2 regions of the Desulfitobacterium metallireducens DSM 15288 genome follow, and region 2 is predicted to be linked to the other one. Evidence: riboswitches for the same ligand, from Rfam matches in the RefSeq annotation. Region 2 holds a riboswitch; the other holds the start of a gene.
The links. Region 2 has a riboswitch for thiamine pyrophosphate ahead of cytX (putative hydroxymethylpyrimidine transporter CytX). Riboswitches for the same ligand answer to the same signal wherever they lie in the genome.
Positions count from the first base shown of each region.

Region 1: it holds a riboswitch for thiamine pyrophosphate, as region 2 does, so the genes downstream of both, DESME_RS02940 (LuxE/PaaK family acyltransferase) here and cytX (putative hydroxymethylpyrimidine transporter CytX) in region 2, are expected to answer to the same signal.

Region 1 is NZ_CP007032.1:603,439-616,083, forward strand. It holds gene DESME_RS02905 (DUF7507 domain-containing protein) at 1-2,350, opposite strand, end outside; gene DESME_RS02910 (hypothetical protein) at 2,382-2,870, opposite strand; gene DESME_RS15305 (DUF3794 domain-containing protein) at 2,888-3,370, opposite strand; gene DESME_RS02920 (CinA family protein) at 3,624-4,130, shown strand; gene thiE (thiamine phosphate synthase) at 4,164-4,790, opposite strand; gene thiM (hydroxyethylthiazole kinase) at 4,783-5,595, opposite strand; gene thiD (bifunctional hydroxymethylpyrimidine kinase/phosphomethylpyrimidine kinase) at 5,617-6,423, opposite strand; TPP riboswitch at 6,505-6,618, opposite strand; TPP riboswitch at 6,794-6,905, shown strand; gene DESME_RS02940 (LuxE/PaaK family acyltransferase) at 6,971-8,098, shown strand; gene DESME_RS02945 (acyl-CoA reductase) at 8,104-9,555, shown strand; gene DESME_RS02950 (3-oxoacyl-ACP reductase) at 9,584-10,345, shown strand; gene DESME_RS02955 (thiamine-phosphate synthase family protein) at 10,390-11,940, shown strand; gene DESME_RS02960 (VanZ family protein) at 12,181-12,645, opposite strand, start outside.
Region 2 is NZ_CP007032.1:1,015,029-1,027,673, forward strand. It holds gene DESME_RS04865 (radical SAM protein) at 1-524, opposite strand, end outside; gene DESME_RS04870 (cation diffusion facilitator family transporter) at 552-1,724, opposite strand; gene DESME_RS04875 (GerMN domain-containing protein) at 1,870-2,952, shown strand; gene DESME_RS04880 (MBL fold metallo-hydrolase) at 2,999-3,862, opposite strand; gene DESME_RS04885 (DUF4405 domain-containing protein) at 4,074-4,892, shown strand; gene DESME_RS04890 (MBL fold metallo-hydrolase) at 4,863-5,660, opposite strand; gene DESME_RS04895 (ArsB/NhaD family transporter) at 5,734-7,197, opposite strand; gene DESME_RS04900 (class I SAM-dependent methyltransferase) at 7,503-8,363, opposite strand; gene DESME_RS04905 (pirin family protein) at 8,565-9,407, shown strand; gene DESME_RS04910 (4Fe-4S binding protein) at 9,540-9,785, opposite strand; gene cytX (putative hydroxymethylpyrimidine transporter CytX) at 9,874-11,004, opposite strand; TPP riboswitch at 11,215-11,317, opposite strand; gene DESME_RS04920 (putative bifunctional diguanylate cyclase/phosphodiesterase) at 11,406-12,645, opposite strand, start outside.

The sequences.
Region 1 (12,645 bases), 410 kb from region 2:
TATTGGCGAAAGCGATATCCGAACTCTTGACGATTGTGATTTCTGGATTGACAACCTGAGTTACGACAGGGTTACTTGTGCCGCTTCCTGGAATGTTTGGCTGATCCGCAGGGTTAACACGCCAGAGAAAGGTCGCATTGGCCGTGTTGGTTAGCGTAGGAGGAACCGGGATCGAAGTGACTTGAACTTGGAAGCTTACCGTTGTTACATTGGGGGAATCCGGAGTGGATACGGATAAATCTCCAAGAGGTATGCCAGCAATCGGGCTAGCTCCGGGCTGGTTCACTCCATTGACAAAAACGGTGCCTGGGATAAAGTTTGTTCCTGCAGGCGGGTTATCAAAGAAGGTGGTATTGAAATCTACAGTATTACCGGTATTGGTTACATCGACCGTGTAGGTTATGATATCCCCTACAGCGACAACACTCTTATCCGTGGATTTTACCAGTGTAATCTGACCAATTCTTATCACTGTTGTTACAATATTACTTTGGGCAGTGCCACTAAAGGTCGTACCATCCACGGTATACTGGAAGTTAACAAATGCCTGATTGACCACATCCTGCGGAGTTGCCATCGTATTCACCGTGACCTGGAAGGTGACTACAACCGTACTTCCAGGAGCTGGTGCAGGCGGAATATTAGGCAGTGGGATTCCGACACTCGGATCCCCGGGAACCGGGACTGGAAGTCCAGGAGGAACTACGACGGTCACACTGTTCGGTACGAAGGTTGTTCCGGCAGGGATGGGGTCTACGAAAACGACATTCGTGGCCGTAATGTTACCGTTATTGGTTATAGTGACTGTATAGGTCAGGGTATCTCCATAGGTTGCAAAGTTTTTGTCCACTTCTTTTACTACATTAAGGATTGGTCTTTCCTGAGTTACTACTGTGGCTTTTACGCATTGGTTATTAAGGTTAAAGTTTTCGTTTTGCTCATCTCCGAAGGAGGTCGAAAACGTTGCCAGCTGAACAGTGCCCACTCCTGTCGGTGTATAGTTGGCAGTAAAGGTTAATACCGTTCCCGGAGGCACGTTGCCCAAGGCTGCAGGACTCCAGGTCAGGGTTTGGCCAACGATACTCGTAGGCGGAATCGTTGCATCATTGTTGTAGGTCATCCCCGGTGCAAGGGTTACTGAGAAACCTGTACTGAGTGCCGGACTTGCCCCTTGGTTTACAACTTTAAAGGTGATGGTATTGGGTTGGCCTACAAACAGTTCATTATTGGGGTTAGGTGTTGTAAATTCAAGATACATTAAAGGTTTTCCAACGGCGAAGAACACATCATCAAGCACAAACCGGGTATACATATTTTCCATGCTACCGGTATAAGGGAGACTATTTGTATACTGATGACCTCCCTCATAGACAATCTTGCCTGCACCGGCTCCGTTTTTATAGGGTCCTGCCATGATAAAGTCGTACTGTTTTCCTGTCTTTGTCTCAATGAAGTGGGCAATAATTTGTGTCTGTGAATTATACACCAGCCCCGGAGTATTGTGATAAACGGTCTGGAAGCTTCCGCCGGGAAGTCCCTGTGGAGCAGTGGTGTTTACAGCCTGAACCGTTGGGAAGTCAGGTATATCAACCGTAAAGGTGCCAGTATCCCCCTTATTTGTGTCTGTTTCCGGAATACCAGACTGGGTTAAGAAGGGACCTGCTTCATTTTCGATGGATGGTATCGATGCACACATGGCATGGAGGAAACCACCCTGGCGCAGCCAGTCATTTAATTCTAATTTGAGTCCCGGGTCATCCCATACTCCTGTACCGGTATGAGGGGAGATTAGTATATCATAGGCATTTCTTCTACAGGCAGTCAGGTCAAAGCCAAAGAGTGCTCCGGCGGCAATTTCTGTTTCGGAAAGAACACCGGGCGAAGCAGCACTCCAGAGGTTACCATTGGAATCCGGTATGCCGGCTGCATTCAAATAGGTCGTTACTATGCCGCTGTTAGCTGCTTCTACCGCAATTCTTGGAGCCCTTTGCATCGTAGCTGCAATATCTGCGCTGAAGGGGGCAGTGGCAACGTGTACCTTCACATTGGGGTTTGCTACCTGCCAGGCAGTGATGAAGGGCGCTGCCGCAGCGGCAAAGGCTGAATCGATAATGAAGGGGCCGCCTGAATAGTTATGGCTCGTTATAATCGTTCCCGATTGAAAGTCTGTTGCTGAGGTTGTAAAGTCGGTGCCGTTAAAGGGCTTTCCGGACTGAATAGCCCATTTGACGGGAATTTCGTTGGAAAGTAATCTGTATACTAGCCCGTAGGCCCTATACATGCCTAAATTCTGGTAGGCTGTGTCCATGGGAATAATCAGCGTACCAACGCCAAAATTTTCTATAGCCATTATGACGCTCCTTTCTATCTAGTTTATTTAATTAACAAAAAGTCACATCAATTAACAGGGTAATATTTTTGAAAACAGTTCTCTCATCCCTCTGCATTGCGAAGATATCTTCGATATAGGGGGTAACAACCAGTTTCTTTTGCTTTAACAAGTTCTCAACAGGTGTTCCATTTACTTCTTTAGGAACAATGACAAAAACACTCTTTAAAGTTTTCTCGAAATGGGCTGCATGCGTGCTTTGGCTGGGTTTGTCGGCGACATAGGTTATGATTTCTTTAAGGTTAAGCTCGATAATGAGTTTTTTGCCGCTTAATAGCTGCCCTTCGTAGGACTTAATGCAAGGTGTGTCAATCAGGTGAAAGGCAACAATTTCTGGTTTAACTGTCACGGATACCAATTGCTCCATGTCGGGCTTTTGTTCAGGAATCGTTAATATTTCTGGAATTGAAAATTGGGTGAAATACTGTGGGTTTTCGGGTAATTGTTGAGCTGTGCCGTTCGTTATTACGGTACTAGGCATTCTAGGGCACCTCCTTTTTAGCTAATTTGGGCGACAAGTAAGAGGGTGATGTTTTTGAAGATTTTCCGTGTGCCGATCTGTTCGGCATAAATGTCTTCAATATAGCCCTCTACCGTAAGGCACTGAGTCTCATCAAAATCGGGAGGCAAAACAATAAAGGTACTAAAAGGAACGTTGAAATGAGCGCCATGGATACTTTGACATCGTTCGTCGGCAACATACAGGACCACTTGTCGGAGTTCGCCTTCGACAATTAATTTCCAACCGGTTAGGGTTTGATTTTCCAAGGACTTGCCAATCGGTGTTTTTATCACTTTAGTGCTGAGAATCACCAGTTCTGACTTGACTTTAAGGATTAACTCGATATCTGGTTTAGTAGGTGGGATATCGACTATTTCCTCAACATTAAGCTCCTTGAGGGCTGCTAGTGGATCGGAGAATTTTGGTAGTTGCTGAGCCGTCCCCTCATACTCTATTAAGCCTTTTAAGGTGCTTACCATAATAGAGACCTCCCCTCTATATGCTTTATGCTTTGAAAGAATAAACACTTGTACATTTCATCGTATGCTAGAATTCGATTGATGCCACCAAAATATGGCAACAAAATATTGGCTAAAAAAAGCAGCCCCATTCTCAGACAAGATATGTCGAGAACGGGGCTTGGGGTGTGATGATGGGTTGACCGATTAGAGAGTAGGGAGTTAAATTGAAACAGGAGAATGTTCACTGAGGACTAAATTAGGAGGCAAAATCGTGGAGAGTGCAGAAAGACTTGTAGAGTTACTTAAAAAGTTATCTTTAACCATAACGACCGTAGAGAGTTGCACCGGAGGATCTATCATTTCCGCAATTACAGATGCTGAAGGGGCATCGGATATCACTCCGGGGGGATATGTTACCTACTCGAATCATCAAAAGCGGGCTATCGGTGTTCCTGAAGAGATTATTGAAGAATACGGCGTTTATAGCAGCGAGTGTGCAGAAGCGATGGCCAAAGCAGGTGTGAAGAATACAGGGGCAGATTTAAGCATTGGCGTGACGGGTACTTTTTCCAATGTTGATCCCCATAATAACGACAGCGTCCCCGGGGTTGTCTTTTTTTCAGTCGTATTTCATGCTGAGCAAGCATTAGCGGGTAAAATAAATGTGCCTATTATGGAGAGGCCTCAGCAAAAACAATATGTTGCTGAAATCGTACTAAAAAGAGTGCTGGATGTTGTTGAATCCATATATAAGGCTCTTTTAAATCCGCTTAAATAGAGCAAAGCCTCCGCATCCGGAGGCTTGCACGTTTTAGCAGATGACTTTTAAGAGTTGTTGAGCTGCGCTTTTGATATCGTCCTGAGCTAAAATAGCGGAGACTACAGAAATTCCGTCAATTCCTGAGGACATGGTTTCGCGGGCATTCCATTCGTGGATACCGCCAATAGCCACAACAGGGATATGGACGGATTTTTTGATTTGTTTTAATTCGTCAAAGGTGACGATTTTAGCTTCTGGTTTAGTGGGGGTTGCCACCATCGCACCCACACCAAGATAATCAGCCCCTTGTTTCTCTGCAAGAAGCGATTCTTCTAGGGTACCAGCAGAGACCCCGATGATTTTGTCAGGACCGAATAATTTCCGAGCTAGGGGCATCGGAAGGTCATCCTGGCCGATATGAAGCCCATCAGCATCAATCGCTAAAGCGATATCCAGACGATCATTGATGATCAGGGGAATTCCATGACGGGTTGTGATTCCTTTGACGGCTAGGGCAAGTTCTAGGAATTCCCGAGTGGAAACGGATTTTTCCCGGAGTTGGACGAGCGTTACTCCGCCAAGAATCGCGTGTTCAATGGATTGGCATAAGTCACGACCTTTTAGAGTTTCACGGTCGGTGACAAGATATAAACGATAATCGACATCTGATTTATTCACAGGTCACTTTACACCCTTTCGCTAAACTTTCAGGGGTCAGATTATAGATTTTATCTAAGAGATGGATTTTAAACGTACCAATTCCCTCATCTGGGGTAAGCGATTGCTGAGCAAGCTCACCGGCAAGCCCCATGGAGGCGATTCCGGCAACAGTTGCGGTTAGATAATCTTGATTTGCACCACAGTAAGAACCGATGAGGGAAGTAGACATACAGCCCGTCCCGGAAACATCGGACAACATGCGGTGGCCGTTGTCGATTCGGCAAACTTGCTTACCATTGGATACGATATCTGTTTTACCGGTGATCGCAATAATGCAATTCCATTCAGTAGCCAGTTTCTTCGTAATGATTTCAGCATTTTCTTCACTTGCGACAGAATCAACGCCTTTTGTTTTAACATCAAGACCGGCTAGCACTTTGATTTCTGACATATTACCGCGAATGACGGTGGGTTGTACTTCTTCAATGATTCGTTGCGCTGTCTTTGTGCGCAGAGTCGTAGCTCCAACGCCTACAGGATCAAGAATAATGGGGATGCCCAGCGATTTCGCCTTTTTCCCAGCAGCGAGCATACTTTCGATCGTTCGGGAATTCAAAGTACCTATATTGAGAACCAAGGCAGAAGCAATGCTCACCATTTCCTCTACTTCAGATAGCTCATCCGCCATAACCGGAGAGGCACCAATCGCGATGGTAATGTTAGCGCAGTCATTGACGGTAACATAATTCGTGAGGTGATGGACAAGTGGGCTTTTCTCTTTTACGGCGGATAAAGCAGCCGTTAATTTCTCTTGTATGTTCATGAATAAACCTCCAAGCTAATTCTAATCGTTCAAAAGTCCAGCCTTCTGATACAGGCTATAAAAATGATGCGTTGGTCCGACGCCTTTGCCGATGGCTAACGAATGCTCAATCGCGATCGTAATATACTCCTTCGCTTGGGCAATCGCTTGCTCGATACTCATTCCGCGAGCAAGATTTGAGGCGATTGCGGAAGACAAGGTGCACCCTGTTCCATGCGTATTTTTGGTGTTAATTCGGGCAGATGAGAAAGGAATGAATTCTTTTCCAGTGAAAAGGATATCCGTGGAGTCGTTTTCAAGGTGACCGCCTTTAAGCAAGACGTTTTTAGCACCCATCTGGAAAATCGCTTTTGCAGCATCCTTCATTTCTTCAAGGGTATGAATGGAACGGTGGGACATTACTTCGGCCTCAGGAATATTCGGGGTAACAACTGTAGCGAGGGGTAATAATTCCTGAATTAAAGTTAGCTCAGCGTCGGGATTTAAAAGGTGGTAACCACTTTTGGAGACCATGACTGGATCGACGACGAGTTTTTCCGGAGCATACTCTCTTAACTTTTCCGCGATGATCTTAATGGTGGGAATTTGAGAAACCATCCCAATTTTAACGGCATCGACAGAGATATCATCAAAGATAGCATCGATTTGTTTAGCGATAATATCAGGATCAATATCCTGAACCGCAAACACGCCTTGGGTATTTTGAGCAGTGACAGCAGTGATCACACTCATTCCGAAAACACCATGAGCGGAGAAAGTCTTCAAATCAGCCTGAATTCCGGCACCCCCACTACTATCAGAGCCCGCGATGGTTAAAACGTTTTTCATGACAAAATCCTCCTTAGGGATAAAAACGAATGATTTAAACATATAAAAAGAGCACAACTCCAGGTAGGGCTGCGCTCTTCTTGTTACAGAGTATTGCTCACCTACGCTGGGATTATCCAGATCAGGTTCAAAGGGTCTTAGACTTCATCAGGTCTAAATCTCAGCCGGCCTTTTCCAGCTCCCCTGCCTAACTATGAGGTTAGATATTGGTTAAAAAATAGCACGTAATCCGTTAAAAGTCAAGGTAAGGACTGGAAGCTGGAAAGATCGATAACAGGGAAAAAGATAGGGACATTCGGATGAGAACTTGAACGTTTCCTATAATCGTGCTAATCTTTACTTATTATGAAGTAGTTCTGTAAGAAGAATGTAACTAAATAGAGGGAGCTTAAGGAATTGAGCTGAGAGGGCAGTTGAGACCACTGCCGACCGTGATACCTGATCTGGATAATGCCAGCGGAGGGACAGTAATATTGGAGTAAAAAACCGCTCATTTTCTAATGAACGGTTTTTATTATTAATTTTTAACAGAAGGAAGTAGAATTTGATGAGGGTAGACTCAGAAAAAATGGTTGAAGACATTTTTGACTATATCGAGAAGTTTAAAAATAAAGCGAGTAACTCTCCGGAGATTAGTGACGATTTTAATGCTTTAGCTCTCAAACTTTTTCAATTTCAATATCAATGGAATCCCGTCTATAGAAAATATTGTCAGCTTCGTCGCAAGTTACCCCTAACCGTGAAGAGGTGGCAGGATATTCCCCCGATTTCTTATCAGATGTTCAAGGAGTCTACTTTAGCGTGTGAACCTATCGACGAGACGATTCCTGTTTTCATGACGAGTGGCAGTACCAATCCGGAAAAAAAGGGGCGTAATTATCATCCCACTTTTAAGGTCTGGGATGCATCGATGATTTTTCCTTTTAAAAATTATGTTCTTCCGGATCGGGAGAAAATGAGGATTTTAGTATTGTCCCCGGGCGATGATGTAAATCAAAACTCTTCCTTGTCGCGATATCTATCTCGAGCGTTTAAGGAATTGGGCAGTGAGGGAAGTCAGCTTTTCTTCCATCAAGACATCGGGTTTGATATGCCAACCTTAGTTGCTGCGCTTAAACAAAGCGTCGCAGAGCAGGAACCCGTTTTACTGCTGGGCGCGACTTTTGCTTATGTTCATTTCATCGATTATTGTCAGGAGCAAGGGGAGAAGTTCCAATTGCCGAAAGGAAGTCGGGTGTTTGATACAGGCGGCTTAAAAGGGCAAGCACGTGAAGTGATGACGGATGAATTATATGAATGGTTCAAAGCGTTCTTTGACGTTCCACGGGAGCTCTGTATCAATATGTACGGAATGACGGAGCTCTGTTCACAAATGTATGATCGCACAATTGAAACGTATCTCTCTGGGGGTCAGGTCATTTATGATAAAATCGGGCCAGCCTGGACCCAAATCCAGGTTTTAGATCCGGACACGCTGGAAGCTGTTCCTGATGGTGAAATAGGTTTGCTGGCTCATTATGACTTAGCCAATTGGAATTCGTGTTTAGCTGTTTTAACAGAGGATATGGGATACAAAACTCCAGACGGTTTTGTTTTGCTCGGGAGATCGAAGGGGGCTGAGCCCCGCGGGTGTTCGATTGCGGTTGATCAGTTGATCGCTGAGCAGAGGAAGTGAGGAATATGGAACACCAGTTAATTCCGGCTTATTTTGTCCCTGAAGGCCTTACATTTGACGCTTATCAGGAACGACGGTACGGTGGGTATACGCTTCAATTTCCTGAATTAAATGGAGGAATTGTAGCTGAAGTTTGTGCTGAGGTGATTAAGCATCGTAACGCATATTTAGTCAATTTAACGACGGATCAAATTATTGAACGGATTGATCAAGCAGTTCAACTTTGGCTAAACCCAGATTATCCGTTGCGTAAAATTGCTGAACATGTGCTTCCTCCTCTGACAGGGTATGATGGGGAAACAATTCGCTTAGAATTAAAACGCTACATGCGTGGATTTCGAAAAAAGGATATTTATCGTTTTTTAGATGAAGAGTTCGATAATCCGAGCTTACTGGATGGCTTTCGGCCTCGAAAAACAGGGGGGATGAGCCGGGTATATGGACCAGAGCTGATTTTTCATGTTTTCTCTGGAAATGTCCCGGGTCTGCCCCTTTGGAGCATAATCATGGGGCTTTTGCTTAAATCCGGAGGGATCGGGAAATCTTCTTCGGCGGAACCTTTGTTGCCCGTGCTTTTTGCTCAAAGCTTAGCTCAGGTTGATCGGGAATTGGCGAATTGCTTCGCGATTCTTCCGTGGAAAGGGGGCACGGCTGATTTAGAAGAGCCGGTGCTTAAGTCGGTTGATGCGGTTATTGTTTATGGTTCGAGTGAGACGGTCCAGAAGCTTCGTAAGAAGGTTACTAAGAATATTCCGGTATTGGGTTACGGACATAAGGTGAGTTTTGCCGCGATCGGTAAGGAGGCGTTAACGGCTGATCGCTACCAAGACACGGTTCACCGGTTAGCTCATGATGTGATGGTTTATGATCAGCAAAGCTGTTTATCGCCCCAAGCCGTCTGGGTTGAAGAAGGTGGGGCGATTAGCGTGAGGCAATTTGCTCAGTTACTCGCCGCTGAACTCGAGAATTACGAAAAGCGCCGACCTCGGGCTAAACTGACGGACGAAGAAGCGATTGCCATCCGTTCAGTTCGCAATCGTTATGAAGCACTATCCTTCCAGGATGATGAAATCGAAGTTTATGGAAGTGCAGGAGGAACGGAATGGACGGTGATTTACGAGGGTAAACCTGGGTTTGAGGGATCTCCTCTTAACCGGACCATTCATGTTTATGCGTGTCATGAACTCAAGGAGTGTGTAAGCGACTTACGTCCTTACCGTGACTATTTACAAACGGTTGGACTTGCCGTGAGTCCTAACCGTTTAGAGGATATCTCAGTGCATTTAGCACGCGAAGGGGTAACGCGGATTACGGCTCTCGGTCAAATGACGTTAGGGGTTCCGGGGTGGCATCATGACGGACGCTTTAATTTGTTAGATTTGGTTCGCTTTGTCGATATTGAACGCAGTGTTGAGCAGTTAGCGGAAATCTATGACCCTGATGTGGAAGCCTACTAAATGCTAGTCAGCAGAGAGAAGGGAAGCTATGCAAGATAGAGTTGTTTTAGTCACTGGAGCAAGCCGTGGAATTGGCAAAGCGATTGCCAAGAATTTCGGGAAAAAGCAAGCGATGGTGATCGTTAATTACCTAAAAAGTGAAGATTTAGCAGAACAGGTGGTCAAAGAAATTGAAGATGAGGGTGGACATGCCCTAGCCTTGCAGGCCGATGTGACACAAGCTTCTGAAGTCAACGGTATGGTTAAGGCTATCTTAGATAATTTAGGAACGATTGATGTTGTTGTGAACAATGCGTTGCATCATTATACGTTTAATCCTAAGACGCGCAAGACGGCTTGGGAGTTGGAATGGGAGGATTATCAGGGGCAAATTGACGGTAGCCTTAAAGGAACCTTTAACCTCTGTAAGGCTGTATTGCCCCAGATGAAGCGTCAAGGGTATGGGCGAATCATTAATATGGTCACAAATCTTATGGATTTTCCGGTCGTGCCGTACCATGATTATACGACGGCGAAGGCAGCTGTTTTAGGATATAGCCGTAATTTAGCTAAAGAGCTCGGACCGTTTGGAATTACGGTTAACTGTGTAGCGCCAGGTTTGACTTATCCTACGGACTCAAGTCGGGAGACCCAGGAAGATGTCCGGGAAATTTTGATTCGTTTAACGCCGATGGGCCGGTTGGCCTTGCCGGAGGATATTGCCGGTGCCGTTGCTTTCTTGGCTTCGAAGGAGGCCGGGTTCATTACTGGACAGTGCCTTCGTGTCGATGGCGGACTAACGATGACCTAGATTGAAAATTTTGATCGAAGAAAAAACAGAGGAGGTATAAATTGATGAACGGAAAAGTAAATGATGATTTTTTTCAAAAAAGTGTTTTGCCTTTTACGGGTGAATCAAAATCCGAAGTTATCATTGGACCTCATATGGGGGTAGATGCAGCTATACTTAAAATCGGCGATCAGTATATGGCTGTCGCTGAAGATCCCATCTTTCCCAGCATGACGATGTCGGCAGATGATTTCGCCTACGTCACGGTACATATTGGAGCAAGTGATGTTGCTGTCATGGGGATCGAACCCCGATTTATGACGTATTCATTACTTCTCCCTCCAGAGACTGAAGAAAGTTATGTTGAAGAACTGATTAAAAGCATTAGCAAGTATGCTCATGAATTAGGAATTTCTATCGTGGGTGGACATACGGGTTATTATGGTGCTGTTGTGGTCCCTACCATCGGTGGAATTACCGTTTGGGGACTCGCTGATCAGTATATTTCTCCAATGGGGGCTCAAATTGGGGATGATGTTCTCATCACCAAAGGTGCCGCGATTGAGGCAGGAGCTTTATTGGGTTATGAGCATAAAGATTTTTTGTCTACCGTCGTCGATCCTTTGCTGGTCCAGAAAGCAGCAGCAAGAATTAAAGAAGTGTCAGTGGTTAAAGATGCGCATATCGCTGCAACTGTAGGTGGGGTTCACGCCATGCATGACGCTACTGAAGGCGGCGTGAAGAGAGGCTTATGGGAAATTGCTCAAGCTTCGGGTAAAGGGATGCTCATTGATCAGGATAAGATATTTGTACCTGAAGATATTGCTGCTCTTTGTCAGTATTTGAAGCTTAATCCCTTGGAAATCATCAGTGAAGGGACCTTAGTTTTGACCTGTGCACCGGAGAAAACGGCAGAATTAAGGGCTGCCTTTATGACGCAAGGAATCGAATCGGCTATAGTCGGTAAAGTGACGACTCCAGAAGAAGGCTGTTACATCCTCGATGAAGGTAATAAATATGAGCTTATCCCGCCTGCTATTGATAAATTCTGGGATGTATTCTTTAGTTCACTCTCTGAAGCTCCAACCACGCTGTGCACAGAGCTTGAAACGGCGGTAAACAAACTCTGCCAAGAGAATATCTATAGAATGATACCTGAAATTGGGGCCAACATTGCCTATGCATCGCCTGAGAGCCAATCTCTTGACGAAGTAGCTGGAATTCCCGGAAGAATACTCCGCTATAAAAACACGACTACGACACTCGGCCAGCCTGAACTCGGGGGTTCCGTAAATATGGCTGAAACCTTACTCAGTATTCGTAAATATTTCCCGCTGACACGGTGTCTCATCAATATGAGAAATACCCCAGCGATCCTTAAGGCTTGTCGTGAGGGAGGATTAACCGTAGCCGATATGCCAACAGTCGCTGAGTATCGACAATGTGACGGCGATTTTATCCGGGATCTAGAAGGAATGCTTCAGAAATTCGATCGACTCCCCGATGTGATTACCATCCCGGATCGTATAAATTTGGAGATTCTCATCCTTATTCCCGATGAAACCTTAGATGAATTGATTGAAAAAGTTTTAAAAGTGAATACTTTACTAAAATAAGAACACAAAAAATCTCAAGTTTTCAGCACATTACTAGCACTGGAATCCTCAGATTTTTAGAAGAAAATAGCCACGACTTGGCAAGTCATAAAACGCCAAATCGTGGCTATCCCATTTTACAGGTCATTCATACTCTTATGCGCATTATATGAATATTTGTGCATTAAATTTACTGTAGATTATGCTTAATTTCTACGTTCCTTTTGTGTAGGGTATCTTCTTGAATATGCATAAAGATATTCAGAATCTCATTCTCACCGTGAATAATAAATATAATATAACGGGTAATCCTACGATAGCAGATAGTATTGTGATTGCCGTATGTACTTTTTCCTCATCTCGTAATATAAATAATAAAAACTTATACCCTAAAATACCAATCCATCCACCCAAACAATTTAGAATTATATCATCAATGTCTGATGCTCCAATGCCTAAAAGTCCCTGAATGATTTCAACAAATAAACTTACTATAAATATAAACAACAGATTGGTTTTTACTCTTTTATCATTTTTGAATAATGGCAAATATATACCGAGGGGAATAAAGATAACTATATTGCCAACCACATTACCAAAAGCGAATTTTTTTATAGTGGCAGAGTTGTTAAATATATATTCCATTATACTATGAAAAGGAATGAGATTGATTGATCTAACCAAAGTCCTTTGACTATTAAACAACTCAGAAAGTGAAACTCTTGA
Region 2 (12,645 bases):
GTACCCCCAAGACCTGAGATGACTGTGCAAGATAAAAGAATACCACTAGCAACAATGCGTTGCCCTGCGTTGATCATCTCCTGAGGGGTCACGCCTTTTTTTATGTGCTGAAGAACCTCGGCGCTTCCGCTTTCGATACCTAAGTAGACGATGTGCAATCCATGTTGCTTGAGGAGGCTTAGTTCTTCGGGAGATTTTGCTAAGATATCCAAGGGTCCGCCATAAATGCCGACCCGTTTCAGATGTGGAAACCTTGCATAAATTTTCTTGAGAATATCCACTAAGAGTTCAGTCTCGAAGGTGAGAGCATCCCCGTCAGCAAGAAAGATCCGTTCGGCGAAGGGGTATAAAGAGGCTCCCTCCTCAATTATTACGTCTATTTCTTCGCGCTTCTTTTGACGGAAGGTTTTGCCTTTATACATGCTACAGAAGGTACATTGATTATGCTTGCAACCCACGGTGACCTGTAGAATGAGACTAGAGGATTCACTCGGCGGACGGTAAATTGAGCCTTCATAAAACATAAATTCTCGTACTCCTTTATCATTAAATTAGGTGTTGCTCGCTACAACCGAATCCACAACGATACTGACATGATTCTGCGCCGCCATGAGCCTTTTCGAAATGGTTTGGCTTATTCCTTTGTACTCAGATTCTTTGATATCTGAAGGGACGACAATACTAAAAATGATGTTAGTCTTATGTAAGCCTTCAGTAATTCGAATATGCTGTACGCAGAATTGGTCGTTTATTTTTCGAACTTCTTGATTGACAAAAACATTAACTTGTGAAAGCTTTTCAGTATTTGTTGAGAGTGGATCGATGTGAACGACCATATTAATACCCAGTTGATTGGAAATTTGATCTTCCAGATCATCAACGATGGAATGAGCTTCGATAGTACTAATCGTATCAGGAAATTCTGCATGGATGGACGCGAGGATTCTTCCTGGTCCATAATCGTGAACTTTTAGGTCATGAGTACCGACGATATATTGTCCGCTACTAACCCTAGTTTTGATATCCTGAACCAGAGCTGAATCGGGAGCAGAGCCGAGTAGTAAATTGATGGTGTCTTTTGCAATTTGTAAGCCTGTATATAAGATTAATACAGAAATAGCAAGACCGACAATTCCATCAATTGAAAAATTGAAATAATGGCTGATCAGGGTTGTTAAAAGGACCGCACTTGTAGCCAAAACGTCATTAAGACTATCGAAGGCTGTGGCATTTTGAATACTGGAATTTATTGTTTTGCCAATATATCTATTGTAGGAAAACATCCAGAGTTTAACCAAGATTGAAAATGCTAAAATGATGATCAAGGCTGAGTTAAATACGACTTTTTCCGGAGCGAGAATTTTACTAATAGAACTCTTAAACAACTGAAAGCCCACTGAAAAAATAAGGAAAGAGACAACGAGAGAGGAAATATATTCGAATCTTCCATGGCCAAAAGGATGCTCAGGGTCGGGGGGACGATTACTCATTTTCGCTCCGATGATTGAGATTAAGGATGAGCCTAAGTCAGAAAGGTTATTAAATGCATCAGAAATAACAGCGATACTATTACTCAGCATACCTATTGTTAATTTGAGAATAAAAAGCAAGAGGTTGCAGATGACGCCTAAGATCCCGCCTAATACGCCATAAGCTTCACGAACCTTTTTGTCTTGAATTGCTTCGTAATTATTTATAAATGTTTTGACGATTAGCTTAATCACAGCAATCCTCCGATTTTGATTTTTTTTTGTAAATCTGGCAAAAGGATGGTCTTAAGTATAATTAAATTTAGAATGAAGTAACAATGATGGTAGTATATACAATGACGAAATGAACATTATAGGTCTATTGAGAGGAGGTCGAAAAGTGAAAAAGCTTCCTTTATACGTAGGTATTCTTTTCTCGTTCTTTATTTTAAGCGGTTGTACCAATAAGAATTCGGTCTCTCAAGAGAACAAGAACAACTCAGCGCTTTATTCAGGGGTTCAACAACAAACGATTAATGACTATTTCAGCTATCCGAAAAATACCCGCTATATTTATACGGGTCAAGGCAATGAGTATGCCTCTTATACCGCCTATGTGGACTATATCAATGAAAACCGTGTACAACTTAGATCAAATAACGGGGGCACTGAAATGGTTAAAGTGTTAGAAAAAAAGGATGGAGAGCTGATTCAACTTCTTGCTCGGGGTGAAACATATTTTCGTGAGAATTTCACGCAAAATCTAAGCTTAAGTAGCGCTGAAAGTAAAAGCAAAGGCGAAATTCTCTTAAAAGAACCGATTGTAAAAGGGACGACGTGGACCCTGACGGACAATCGAAAACGCACAATATCCAATGTTGAGGTTGACGTCACCACTCCTACGGGTAACTACAAAGCCGTTGAAGTGATGACAGAAGACACCGGGGGGAAGACGCTTGACTATTATGCTCCAAATGTTGGATTAGTTAAAATGGTTTTTAATTCCAATGGATCAGAAGTTTCCTCAAGCTTAAGCCAAATCGAGAAAAATGTTCCTCTCATCCAAAACGTGAAGTTTTACTATCCTAATGGCAATGATGGAAAACTCTATTTTACGAATAAGAAGCTTTCCTTTAACACCAACGATATCACGAGACAGATCTTAGAGAAGGAATTTAAAAATCCACCCCAGGGGAATCTCGGTAAAGTCATGGGGGTTAATGCTAAAATCAATAGTCTTTATCTCAATCAAGACAATCGAGTATATATCGATTTAAGTCAAGCATTTGTGAGTGAAATGAATGCAGGCTCAGGGTATGAAAGCATGATTTTGCAAAGTGTAGTGAATACAGTTGGCGGTTACTACGGTGTAGACAAGGTCTATTTAACAGTCAATGGAAATCCCTATGTTTCAGGACATATCGAGATGAAAAGGGGAGAGGATTTCAACGTCAATTTGAGAAACAGTGTGGAACTGAAGTAATAAATGAGGCATCTGTGCAGAGCAGGTGCCTCATTTATTACTTCAGTTATGGTGAGTGGGTGTTTAGCACGGTTTTAATCATACTCCGCGTATTGATCCGAAAGGCATCGATTGGTTGCTCTGAGCGACTCTCTTCGTCGCGAAAGACCTCTTCATATTCTAATAAAATTTGTTCTTCATTATATCCTAATTCAGCATAGTGGAGGATGAAATAGCGACTCTTTTCTGCTGATTCGATACAATTTTGCCAATAGTTCATTATAGAGTGTGAATCGACGAGCCCGTAATGGGGAGAATAGATGAATTTAGGATGAAGGGCCTGACATTTTTTTATAGATTCAATTGCCTGGGAATAGCTGACTAAGAAACCGGGATAGATCTTCCCGGAGTGGCTCAATACTCCACACGATTCGCTGACAAAGAGAATTTCGTGATTGATTAAAAATGAGAGCGTACAACGGGTGTGCCCTGGTGTTTCGAGGACCTGAATAGTGGAATGACCTAAATCAAAACGATCTCCTTCGGAAATTACGTTGTCGATTTTCATGAGATCATTGTTGTAATCTTCAATTAATCCTTCCGAGTATACTTTAGCAGCCTGAAGACTCAATTCTCGGATGGCTTTAAGAGCATTGTGGCGTTTTAAAATACTTTGATCGTGTTCAGCACCATACACTTTGAGTTCAGGCCATTCCACTCTTAAGAAGGGAATAGCACCGATGTGATCATAATGCGAATGGCTAAGAAAGACACAATCTAAGGGACGGTTGGAAAGAATCTCTTTGATGTTGTGAATCAGATTCGAAGCAGAATAAGCCATGCCGCAATCCACTAATGCTGTTTTTTGATCACCCACGATTAAATAAGAATCGCCGCCTCTTCCACCTCTGACAGGATATATGTTGTTCATTTGAATTTTCACTTTCTACGTTCTATCTTAAATAATCATGTCTAGAATATATTGCAAATTTTATCATAGAGATACGAGAACTTCAATTAAATGAATAGAAGTTTCAACACATCACTTTTAAGCAAACTTTCAGTTTCCGCTCAGTCAGGATTAAGGTTGAACGATCATAATTACGTCAGAACAAAGTTCGGATTTGGAGGTTATCGGTCGGATGCTAAAGAATAAAAATATCGTTAAATTAATCCTGGATGGAGTTATTGCAGTAGCGTTTGCGTTACTCTTTAATGCAAAAGTCATGGGGGGACTTTTTTTTCATGAAAGTGTGGGTCTGGGAATCGGAGTTGGCTTTTTAGTACATATCTTGCTTAATGCTCAATGGATCAAAACCGTAACGCTAAGGCTTTTTGACCGGAAGCTGCCAGGTAAAGCACGCTTGGGTTATTTCCTGAACATATTGCTTTTTATAGCCATGATCGCAGTTATTGTAAGTGGATTCATGATTTCCAAGATCATTTTCCCTGGTTTCCGTGCAGTGGATCAACACGGGTTTAAAGCTCTCCATCTTGGTGTGTCTTATCTCACACTAATTATCGTAGGTGTGCACGTCGGACTTCATTGGCAATGGATTGCAGTGATGATGAAAAAAGTATTCAAGGTCCAATCTACGAGCTTGATGCGTGTCTTAGCTAGAGTCGCTTTGGCTTTGGTAATCTTTTTCGGAGGCTTCCAAATTCTTGATACTCAAGTCGCTCCCCAAATCTCTCAGTCGGGAACAACGATGACTTCGAACTCAAGGCAAATTCCGCCTGAAGGAATTGAGGGAAAATTTAAGGGTGAATTAGAGGGGAAAGAACTTGGCCGTGGAAAACTTGAGGCAGTACCAGGTGGAGAATTTGAAGAGAGAGACGATAAATTAAGTACATCAAGTTCTGCAGGAACTATCCTCAGATTCTCTGGAATCATCGGGTTCTTCGCTTTAATCACATATTTTGTTGAAAAGTTACAGACGAGAAAAATGGTTAGAATTTAAAAGATGAGAGCTTCCTAACTCTTCGAAAAATAGCGTTTCGATGAAATCGCTTTTGATCTTCTCAAAACTTTTATGAGTTGCCTTGACCCAGCCGAAACGATCGTGTTCTTTATTAGGCAAATGGATAATCGATATTTGCTGAGGGTGGATGTATTCCTTTATCACGATTCGTGCCGAAGGTAGGGCGATATAAGGGAAGGGAGCAATAAGGCAATTCAAATTCTCGGCTCTAAGGTTAAACTCACTAAAATTCTCGCGCACGGGGCTGGCATCTCCAACGTGCATAAGCTTTACGCCATCATATTCAATCAGGTAAGCAAAATTATGGACATCGTCATAGCCTTTACCCATGTGGAGCATCGAGAAAATCCGGATATCAATTCCCTTTAAGGTGAGCTTTTCCTCATGGTACAGCTCGGTGTTTAATTCGACTAGATTATTTTCATTGTCGGAAGCATACGCTTTGATTTTAGAAATCACTTCAGGGGTTGAGAAAATTATCGTTTGGGGATTGCTTTTTCGAAACTCATGGATACCGAGGGGATCGAAGTGATCAGGATGATGATGTGTGATCAGCATAAGATCCAGGTTATCAAAAGGGGGAATGCCCCCTTTTATTTTTTGCGCAATTTCAGGCGGGGGGTCCTTGTATAATGGCTGCCGAGAATGACACAAGCCGTCGATGAGTATTTTCTTATCTTTAAGCTGGATTAGAACGCCAGCATTGGAGACATAGGTTATCGTATTGACTTCCGTTCTGAGATCCATAGCTATTCCCCCTGGTTCACGTATATTTTAATCATAACATTAATTGCACCAGGAGGGAGGAGAGTTGTTTTTGCTATTGATAGATCCACTCGACCCAATAGGCCAAAAAAATGAGTGTAAATAAAAGAGATGGGGGGATAACTCGGAGCGTAACGCTGACATAATCCTTCCAGAGAAGTTTAATGTTGTGCTGTTTTAGAATGTTCAACCACATTAACGAAGCAAGAGTCCCAATTGGCAAGATTAAGGATCCCATGTCACTGCCAATTACACTGGCGAGATAAGCAATCTTCAGCGTGTAAGGATCGAGTTGCATGCTTGTTAAGGTTAGTGTTCCTATTAATAAAGCCGGATGATTGTTGAAAAATATCGACATTAGCGAGATGAGTGATCCCATGGCTAAACTGGCTTTGAAGAAGTCCCCATAAACTAACGGGTGGAAGACGTTTACTAACCAATGGGTTAAGCCGATGTTGTTTAAACCATAGATGATAACGTACATCCCGAAAGCAAAAACGAAGATGTGCCAGGGAGTCTTTTTCAATAAATCGGCTGGGGAGATTTTGAAAAATAACCATCGCCAACTGAGCAGGAGTAAGGAACCCATAACAGCAACCCACGAAATGGGGATTCCCAAATATGAACCTACAAAAAGGCTGATCCTCACAAAAAAGACAAAGAGAAGAATATTCCGCATAAAGGCGTTGCGGTCTTTTAGGTGAGGAGGTTGAAGCGTAGGGTGAGGTTGAGGGAGCAGGTGAGGAGGGACAGGATGATCTCCCGGAGTAGTATCATGGGGAGGATGTGGATGCGGAGGATGAGTTTGAAAAGGAAGGCGCCGCACCTTATGAAGAGGAGGTCCATTCAAGTACGTCTCGAAGAGTCCTGCTTTTAGCGTAGGTAATTTACGCGGTAATTGATGGTAAAAAAGAAGAAACAAAAGGGATAATAGAACGAGTAAGCCGAGGATCGCTGGGATAAACATCATTAAAGTATACATATACAATGTTGTTTCGACGATTTTTAAGGAGATCAAGTTAACAATATTGCTGACGCCGATGGGTGCGCTGGAGGCTGTGGCGATCAATGCCCCTGAGATGAGATAGGGAATTTTTTCGCTATTTTTAAAATGGAGTTTATCGAGAAGGATGAGCAGGATGGGGGTAGTAATCAAGATACTCCCGTCATTATTAAAGAAAAGCGTCATTAGAAAGCAAATTAAATTCACGTACCAGAAAAGACGGATTCCTGAACCGTTTGATCTAGCGGCTAAACCTTCAGCTGCCCAATAAAAGAATCCAAAGCTTTCTAAGACATTGGCCATCACGATCGTTGCAATGATTGTGATGGCAGCACTGCTGATTGTGGCGCCGATCGTGCCTAAATCTTCGAAGGATACACTTCCGCTAAGAACGATTAAGAAAGCTCCAACGGTAGCAGGTATTGCTTCGTTTAACCCCCGCGGTCGCCAGATCACTAAAATCATGGTGAGCAAGAATGCCATGATCGTAAGAAAGGTCATGACTAATTCTGGCATGTCTTTTCCTCCAAATAATAATTATTATGAGGTTCTGATCCTTGTTTCCGCTGTCGTTCTCGTAGCATTTCTATCAAGATCAACTTGGGTGTTATCGCTCATTTGTTCAGAGTGAGCATGGACTGGGGGCTTTAAGAGAACGTACAATAAGATCCCAGATATAGAAATAATTGCGGCCACAAACATGGTTTCACCCTCTCTCGTGTGGAGGATATTTTTTCATAGATCGTCCTTTATTACTGTAGAATACGCTAAGAAATAGACTTGTGTGCTTGGCTAAATCAAGCAACGTAAGACGCGATATTCTATTTTGCTTGCTTAGCGTGGATCAAGTTTAAGAGCCAGCGTTTGAAGCCTAATCGAGGGGAAACAGGAGGTGCGGGTGGAGTGGGTTTGCGTCCATAGATCAAGCCAAATCCAAAGTAACCTTGGGTTCTCCTCGTGAAACTCACATTTTTTTGCAACCTGGGTATTAACCCGGGCTGTTTGCTTACTTTGTCAGCTAGATCTTTGATTAAGATCCAATCCTTCTTAAGCTCACTCGCAATTAGGTTCCCATTGTTTTTTAAAGGTTGTGGGTTTTTGATTTCTACATTCTGAAATCCCGCTTCGGTTATTGAGTGACACCATTCTTCAAAGGATAGAGGATTGGTGCTTGGTCCAAAGCACTCTGCCAGTTGGGGTTTGAGGGGGGCGGGTAACTCATGAAGCAAGGCCATTTCGAGATCGGCGACCTGACCTTCAGGCTTGAGCACGCGGTAGAACTCTTTGTACACCTGGACTTTATCTAAAAATACGGTTATTGATTCAGCAATGACCCAATCAAAAGAATTTTCGGCGAAAGGCAAGTGGGCAACATCGGCCACCCTAAATTCTATAAGGTGTGATACCCCTTCTTTTTTCGCTCTTTGGGTGGCTTTTTCAATCATCTGAGGACTAATATCGATTCCTATTATTTGGCAACCTGTCGTCTTAGCGAGATGACAGGCTGTAAGTCCACTACCACATCCGGCGTCAAGTACATATGATTCAGACTTGATCTGTACTGTTTCTAAATTCAACTTAGTTGCAGGGAAACCACCGGGGTGGGAGCTACCAATGCCTAACCATGCCAGTAGTTCAAAATAATTCATATCTTCGACTCTCTTGTTCTCAACAGAAACCATGAAGTCTCCCCTCCTTTCCCAATATCATGGTATTATATTCCAGGAAAAGATGATTTGTAACATCAGTCGGTGTAATCCTTGATAGAATTTCATAAATTTAAAATAATTATTAAAAAGGTTTGATTATTTAAAGCTTGTGTTATAATTAATCATACTTATAAGAGAGTCTTAATAATTTAAGAATTTAAGGAGGTTCGTCGAATGAGCAATATTCGAACTATTAATAAAATTATTACCGGGGAAAGGGCAACCGATGGTGCTGGCGTAAAGTTAGTCAGAGTTATTGGCTATGATGATACTCAAGATTTTGATCCCTTCTTGATGATGGATGCCTTTGATTCTGTTAATCCAAACGACTATACTAAAGGTTTCCCGTGGCATCCTCATCGAGGAATAGAAACAGTTACCTATCTTATCAAAGGAGATATAGAACATGGGGATAACCTAGGGAACAAAGGAAGTATTCTTGATGGAGATTGTCAGTGGATGACAGCTGGTTCAGGAATTATTCATCAAGAGATGCCGAAACGGAGTGAGTGGTTGTTTGGAGTTCAACTATGGCTTAATCTACCTGCTAAAGATAAAATGGTTTCACCACAGTATAGAGGAATCCAAAAGCACGATATTCCTATCGTGGATGAGGAAGATTCCAAAGTCCATATTATAGCGGGAAACTATAAGGGAATACCAGGTGCACTGGAAGGAGATTATGTTAAACCTCTCTATTTTGATGTAGAAGTAAAGAAAGATAGGGAATGGACTTTCGAAACGGAGGAAGATTCCACCTTATTCATTTATATTCTTCAAGGAGAAGGTTTCTTTGATCCCCAGAATGAAGCGTTTATTTCGGAAAAGCATGCGGTCCTATTTAATAAAGGAAAAGATTTCCGAGTAAAAGCTTCAAATCAAGGAATTCGGTTCTTACTTTTATCCGGGAAACCACTCAAAGAGCCTATTGCCTGGGGTGGTCCAATCGTGATGAACACAAGAGAAGAGCTGGATCTTGCGTTCAAAGAACTCAATGAGAATAAATTCGTCAAATAAGTAATAAAAGCTGTTACGCAACGTTATTTGCTAAACAGGTGTTTCATCGAAGTCGCTAAGAAATTTCAATAAAAAGGGAGATCACTACTACTTAAGAAGTAAGTGATCTCCCTCGATTTTTTTGTTGGGTTATTATTTAGTTTTCTTTTTTTTCTTTTTTTGTCCGGGTTCAGATCCTTTAAAGCTCACGGCCCCATGGGGACAACTTTTGATACAAACCCCACAGGCGACGCATAAATCTGGATTTACATAAGCGGGTCCTCGACTAAGAAAACCTAATTTCTCCTGGGTGATCGCTTTCTCGGGGCAAGAACGTTTAGAAGGACACAACGGTGAACGATCACATTTTATGGGATCAACATATGCTGCTTTACTCACAACTCCCACTCCTATCTATTTAGTGGATATATACCTGATGGGGGTATTGCTACAAGCATACTATAAAACGTGCAAAGTGACAATGCGGTTAGGATAAAGCATCATGAATTATCACTTTTTTTAACGTTAAATAAATTACTGCAACAAGAATAAAGACCATAATCGTCGGTGAGCCCCATTCGACATTGACGAAGTATTGATAAAGGAATGTTCCAAAAGCCGCGATGAGGATGCCTAACGTATTGAGCTTTGAGCTCTGCCCTTTATAATGGGTAAGATACTCGATAAAGACGATCGTGTAGACTGGAATGAAGACACTGCCGATCATCAGTAGAAAGCTTTCGAAGTTTTCGATCGGGAAGACAAAAGCAATCATAAGAGAAATTAACGAATAAAGGACAATCATTAGATTTTCGTTTTTAAATGGAAAGAGTTGTTTAGAGGAAATGACAGCCGAATAAATATCCATAAAAGCAGTTGTCACCGTAGCAATGATGATGATAAAGCCAGCGATAAACTTCATATTGCTCTGCACGATATATTCGATAACATCCATCCCCGTATGGAGAGTAATGAGGAAGCCTAGAAGATACATAAGCATACTGCCGATAAAGTAGCCGATGAAGCTGGAGAGAACGACCCCTCTTTTGCTTTGCCCATTTTTAGTGTAATCTCCAATGAGTGGTAGCCAGGAAATAGGCATGGCAATGGAGAGTTCCACCGCAGTCGCAAAATTCATCTGTCCAGTTATTGGAGGGAGGGATTGCATATCAATGCGGAAAAAGATCATGACGCTCAGGACAAGCAGAATAAGGACAAAAATATCATTGAGGGCTTTGGAATAGTTATTAAAGAAAAAGGCCCAGATTAAGACGGCAAAGCCCATTATAATCATGGAGACCGGTAAAGATAGATTAGCGATTCCGCCAAAGGCTCTTCCCGCTTGGATAATCATGACTGTACCCCAACCAATGAGTTGGAGAACATTTAGGAAAGCAATAACTTTTACTCCTACTGGCCCCAGGGAGTCGCGGACTTTTTCCATGGCTGTTTTACCGCTTTGAAAAGAGATATAACCGCCAAATGCCAGAAGCAAAGTGCCAATCAGGTGTCCGATAAGAATAGCAGCTAAGCCTTTCGCCAGTCCTAATGGAGCGGTTAGCCCCCCGGTATAAATTTCAGAAATTGAAATGGCTGCTCCAGCCCATAAAAGAAACATTGATGAATTCTTAATCTTCTCCATTTGTGTTCAACCCTTTCTGTTATAGAACTTAAAATGTATTAGTGCGAGTAATTTCTGTTATCAAGTCAACAGTCTGAGCACCATTTAATGCTCCATTCTATCTTCCCCCCCCAACAACCTGTTTAAGAAAATAAAAAGACTTACCCGAGGGGTAAGCCTATTCCTATCTTTGAAATCCACATTTACGCGGACAGTCTTCAGCATCCCTACGCTGGTGTTAACCAGATCAGGTTCTAAGGGTTAAGATGATTCTTTCTCAGCTCCCGACGGAGCACCCCCTGCACTATTCAATTATATAGAACTCTGAGGAAAATTATAAGTCTCTTTTTGATGATTGTAAATAGGTGATTTACGATAACGTTATATTCTAACCATTCTTAACCGAGCGAGGAAAGGAGTTGACCTTCTTCCATCCTCCTATTTGTTATGAAATTAAAAAACTCTTCGCCGGAGAGTGGGGTACTCAATAAAAAGCCTTGAACCACGTTACATCCCATGTCTGATAGAATAGAAAATTGCTCAGGCGTTTCTACACCTTCGGCGACTGTGGAAAAGTTAAGACTCTTGGCCATAATCAGGAGAGCTTTTAACATTGCTCTATCGCGCACTTCGAAGGCGATATCCTGAATGAAAGATCGGTCTATTTTTATGGTGTGGACAGGGTATTTCTTCAGATAACTTAAGGAGCTATAGCCTGTTCCAAAGTCATCAATCGCAATCTTTATGCCTATGGACCTAAGATTGTTCAATATACGGATCATCTCTTCAGGGTTAGAAAGAGCGACACGTTCAGTAATTTCTAGTTCAAGAAATTGCGGTTCGAGCCCTGTCTCGGCAAGAATTTGCTGAATCTTTTGATAGCAATGACACTCTTCCAACTGGATGCAGGAGATGTTGACTGCGACAATGATCATATGTCCGGCATCATGCCATCGTTTCGCTTCTTGGACAGCTGATCTTAACACCCATTCTCCAATCGGAATGATGATTCTTGTTTCTTCAGCTATAGGAATAAATTCGTTAGGTGGGATCAGTCCCATTTTTGAATGGTTCCAACGAATTAAAGCTTCAGCGCTGGTTACTTCTCCTGTCTTAGCATCACATAGAGGTTGATAAACAACGGTAAATTCATTCCGTGCTAAGGCACTTTTCAAACCGGATGCTAAGCGAGTCTGGCGTAAAAGTGCCTTGCCCATTTCGGGTGTAAAAAAGGTATAATTGCCGTTGCCACGTGCTTTAGATTGATACATTGCAATATCGGCATGTTGGAGCAGCATGGAGGGGTCAATACTATCTTGAGGGTAGAGCGCAATTCCTAAACTTGCTGATATTTTATATTCCAGCGTATCTAGTATTATCGGTTGTTCTATGGTTGAAAGGATAGCTTGGGTGATGTTCGTGACTTCCTCAGGTGAGGAAACGCCATCTAAAAAGATGATGAATTCGTCTCCGCCTAGGCGCGAAATAAAATCTTCTCCCCGAATAATTTGTTTTACACGCTGAGCAATTTCGAAGAGGACTAAATCTCCGATGCGATGTCCTGCCGTGTCATTGAGATTTTTAAACTGATCTAAATCACAAAAAATTAAGGCAAACATTCGATCTGTGTCCTTAGCT